One region of the Streptomyces sp. NPDC002446 genome, then DNA from elsewhere that is predicted to be linked to it. Evidence: riboswitches for the same ligand, from Rfam matches in the RefSeq annotation. Region 1 holds a riboswitch; the other holds the start of a gene.
The links. Region 1 has a riboswitch for glycine ahead of gcvT (glycine cleavage system aminomethyltransferase GcvT). Riboswitches for the same ligand answer to the same signal wherever they lie in the genome.

Region 1 (2,189 bases):
GTTCATCTGTACCCATCCGTCCCCGACGCTCTCTGGCCAACGACCCTAGACGAGGAAACGGGAGGTCGGGCGTACGGGGGCGGGGCGCGGCGCGCCCGGAACCGGCAGTCCGCTCAGCGGAAACCGATCCGCTCCAGCGTGCTCGCCGCCGGCCGGTCCAGCAGCACCGCCGAGCGGAACCCCTTGGGCAGCCCGGCCTCCTCCGCCCGGCCGACCAGCCGGCCCACCGCCCTGCGGTGCCGCGCGAAGGCGTATCCGGACACCCCGCGCCCGCGCGCTTCCTGCCCGGACCGGGCCACCTCCGGCGCCACGTCGAGCAGCACGAGATGCAGCCCGCGGCCGCCGCGCGCGGCCGACCGGGCGATCCAGCGGCGCACCCAGGCCAGCGTTCCGCAGTCGTGCACCACCACGCTGTCGCCGGAGCGCAGCGCACGGCCCAGCGCCAGATAGTGCGCGGCCCGCACCAGCGGCCGGTACAGGCCGTACGGCAGCCGGCGCAGCCTGCCGCGCTCCCAGCGCTCGCGCACGTCCTGCGAATCGATGCGGTGCACCGCGGCGCCCCGGCTGTCCAGCGGCGGCACCACCCGGCGCATCAGGGTGCTCTTGCCGCTGCCCGGCAGCCCGGAGACCACGACCAGGTCACCGGCGCGGAACCGCAGCTCGGCGGTGTCGCGGGTGCGCTTGCCGGCCCGCAGGTCGACGACGGTGTGGCCGCGCCCCGGCCGTACGACGGACCGCGCCGCGCGCCTGGTCCGGGACACGGCGGCGGATGCCACCGGCGCGTCCGGGGGTACGGCCCCTGCAGTGGCCGCGAATGCCGCTTCCCTGTGCACCGTGATCGCCCTCCCCGTCCGGTTCCGGTCCGTTCCGAGTCCGTCCCTTACCCGCAGAGTGTCAAGAAAAGGTAATGCCCATCAAGGCGATTGTCCGATCTGTCGGCGTGGCGGAGGTGGTCCTGGACGGGGTGGCGACCGGGGCTCCTCGAACGGGCGATCCCGTGTAATGATGTGGCCGCCACGTGCACATCTCAGCTCACCCGTGCACCGCCAACTCCATACCGGCCGCTTGAATCCGCGCGGGAGAGTCCCCGGCCGTCATGGCGGGGCGCCGAAGGAGCAAGTCCTCCCTTGAATCTCTCAGGCCCCTATACCGCGCGGGCGAGGCAGATCTGAAAAGCGAGCCACTGCCCGGGCTACGGGGCGGCTCCACCCAAGGTGCAAACCGGGTCCGTTCGCGGGATCCCGGTGAACCTCTCAGGTTCCGATGACAGATGGGGAGAACGTCTTGTCACCCATGCCTGGGAGCCCAGAACCATGACTGATGCCCCCCGTCGCACCGCGCTGGATGCCACCCACCGCGCGCTCGGTGCGACCATGACCGACTTCGCCGGCTGGGACATGCCGCTGCGCTACGGCAGCGAGCGCGACGAACACGTCGCCGTCCGCACCCGGGCCGGCCTCTTCGACCTCTCCCACATGGGTGAGATCACCGTCACCGGCCCGCAGGCCGCCGACCTCCTCGACTATGCGCTGGTCGGCAACATCGGCGGCGTCCAGACCGGCCGCGCCCGGTACACGATGATCTGCGAGGCCGGGGGCGGCATCCTGGACGACCTGATCGTCTACCGCCTCGCGGACCAGGAGTACATGGTCGTCGCCAACGCCTCCAACGCCCAGGTGGTGCTGGACGCGCTGACCGCGCGGGCGGGCGGTTTCGACGCCGCGATCCGCGACGACCGGGACGCCTACGCGCTGCTCGCGGTGCAGGGCCCGGAGTCGCCCGGGATCCTCAAGAAGCTGACGGACGCCGATCTGGACGGCCTCAAGTACTACGCCGGTCTGCCCGGCACGGTCGCCGGCGTCGACGCGCTGATCGCCCGTACGGGATACACCGGCGAGGACGGCTTCGAGCTGTTCGTCCGGCCGGCGGACGCGGTGGCGCTGTGGGAGGCGCTGACCGAGGCCGGCAAGGACGCCGGTCTGGTGCCCTGCGGCCTGTCCTGCCGCGACACGCTGCGCCTGGAGGCGGGCATGCCGCTGTACGGGCACGAGCTCACCACCGCCACCACGCCGTTCGACGCGGGCCTGGGCCGGGTAGTGAAGTTCGAGAAGACCACCAACGGCGGTGACTTCGTGGGCCGCGCCGCGCTGGAGGCCGCGGCCGGGCGCGCCGAGACGGTCCCGCCGCGC
Region 2 (2,189 bases), on a different contig from region 1:
GCCATGAAGCCGGCGTGCGGTCCGCCGAAGCCCATCGGGACGCCGAAGCGCTGGGTGGTGCCGACCGCGATGTCGGCGCCGAGCTCGCCGGGCGAGGTCAGCAGCGTCAGGGCGAGCAGATCGGCCGCCACCGTGACGACCGCGCCCAGCTCATGGGCCTGCTCGATGACGGCACGCGGGTCGCGCACCGCGCCGGAGGCGCCCGGGTACTGCAGCAGCACACCGAAGACGCCGCGCTCGGCGATCTCGGCGGGGATGCCGTCGGACAGGTCCGCGACGACGACCTCGACACCGGTCGGCTCTGCGCGGGTCTGGATCACGGCGACGGTCTGCGGCAGACAGTCGGCGTCCACCAGGAAGACGCCCTGCTTGACCTTGCCGACACGGCGGGAGAGCGCCATCGCCTCGGCGGCGGCGGTGCCCTCGTCCAGCAGCGAGGCGCCGGAGGTGGGCAGTCCGGTCAGCTCGGCGACCATCGTCTGGAAGTTCAGCAGCGCCTCAAGGCGGCCCTGCGAGATCTCCGGCTGGTAGGGCGTGTAGGCCGTGTACCAGGCAGGGTTCTCCATGACGTTGCGGAGGATCACCGGCGGGGTGAACGTGCCGTAGTACCCCAGGCCGATCATGGGGGACAGCACCTGGTTGCGCTCCGCCAGGCCGCGCAGCTCCTGGAGGACCTCGGCCTCCGTACGGCCCTGCGGCAGGCCGAGCGCCTCGGCGCTCTTGATCACGTCGGGGACGGCGGCGGCGGTGAGCTCGTCCAGCGACCCGAAGCCGACGTGCGCGAGCATCTTTGCCTGCGCCTCGTGGTCGGGACCGATGTGCCGGCGCTCGAACGGAATGCCCTGTTCGAGCTCGGTCAAGGAGATGCGATTGGTGGTCATCTGCGGGGGCCTCCTGGTCAGCGCGACCTACGAGGGGCACCACGGCGCGGGTGCCCGGACGGCCTCCCCCTCTGTCATCTCAACCTGAGAGCTTCACCGGCCCGCGCGAGCGGCCCGGCTTTCACCGTCGGTGAGGAGGGGTTCCGGCAGTGTGCCTGTCCGTGGCCCGCCCTGCTTTCCAGAGTGACCTCGTCCATGCGGTACGTGTGCCTGAGAGATTCCGGGGAGGATTTGCTCCTTCGGCGCCCTGGTCGCGAACGACAAAGGACTCTCCCGCATGGGGTCTGCGGCCATTCGCCAGCCTACCAGCGCACCACTCGAAGGATCCTTCGAGTGGCCGCAGCATGAAATGTGCCGTTTGGTAGTTGTCACAGGGCAGTTGCGACCAATTGGAGGGGCCGTGCAAACCGATATCGATCCCCGGAGCCTGATCGGCCGCAAAGCGTTCGACCGTAACGGCGCGAAAATAGGCACGATCGACGAGGTCTACCTCGACGACGCGACGGGGGAACCGGAGTGGGCGGCCGTCCGCACCGGTCTCTTCAGCCGGGACGCGTTCGTCCCCCTGGAGCCCAGCAAAATGATCGGTGACGGCCTGCACATCCCCTACGACCGCAAGCTGATCAAGGACGCCCCGGACTTCGGCGTGGGCCGCCACCTCTCCCCTGAACAGGAGCTCCAGCTCTACCACCACTACCGGCTGGATATCTCCCTCCCGGACTCCGACGCGCTCTCCCCCGGCGACTCGGGCGCCACCGGCGGATCCGGCGGCTCGGGCGGCGCGGGCGGCTCTGGCGGCTCCGGCGACAAGGACTTCGGCAAGATCGCGGGCTCGGAGGACTGACCCCCTCCCGACCCGCCGCCCACCAGCGGCAAGGGCTCACCCGGCCGCAGCGCCGGGTCCTCGACGGCAAAGGTCCGCACCCTCCCCGGTGCGGACCACGGCGTCTCGAAGCGTACGGTCACCCTGCCCACGCCACTCCCCTGCACCCACCCGGCGCCGAACTCGTCGTGCACCACATCCAGCCCCGGATGCCAGCGCCGCGGCCGCTCCTCCTCCGGCTCCCGCTCGCCGGTCTCCTCCCCCACCGGCTCGGGCCCCGCCTTGGCCAGCTCCTCGGCCTCCCGCTCCGTCGCCAGCTGGGCGAACAGATCCTCCTGGGTGAAGTCGGCCAGCCCGCTGACCCCCACGCCCAGCAGCCGCACCCCGCCCGTGGTGTCCACCGTCTCCAGCAGCCGCACCGCCGCCTCCCGTACGACCGAGGGGTCGTCCGTGGGCCCGCGGAGCGTCTCCGAGCGGGTCAGCGT

Region 2: another riboswitch for glycine. It lies ahead of gcvP (aminomethyl-transferring glycine dehydrogenase); the one in region 1 lies ahead of gcvT (glycine cleavage system aminomethyltransferase GcvT).

What each region holds. Positions count from the first base shown of each region.
Region 1 covers NZ_JBSFYC010000012.1:82,321-84,509, reverse strand. The annotation lists gene ACWD6P_RS10010 (enhanced serine sensitivity protein SseB) at 1-6, opposite strand, end outside; gene ACWD6P_RS10005 (AAA family ATPase) at 114-839, opposite strand; glycine riboswitch at 1,067-1,162, shown strand; glycine riboswitch at 1,163-1,280, shown strand; gene gcvT (glycine cleavage system aminomethyltransferase GcvT) at 1,314-2,189, shown strand, end outside.
Region 2 covers NZ_JBSFYC010000009.1:144,568-146,756, forward strand. The annotation lists gene gcvP (aminomethyl-transferring glycine dehydrogenase) at 1-881, opposite strand, end outside; glycine riboswitch at 1,070-1,167, opposite strand; partial or broken gene ACWD6P_RS08135 (PRC-barrel domain-containing protein) at 1,231-1,440, shown strand; gene ACWD6P_RS08140 (DNA polymerase IV) at 1,575-2,189, opposite strand, start outside.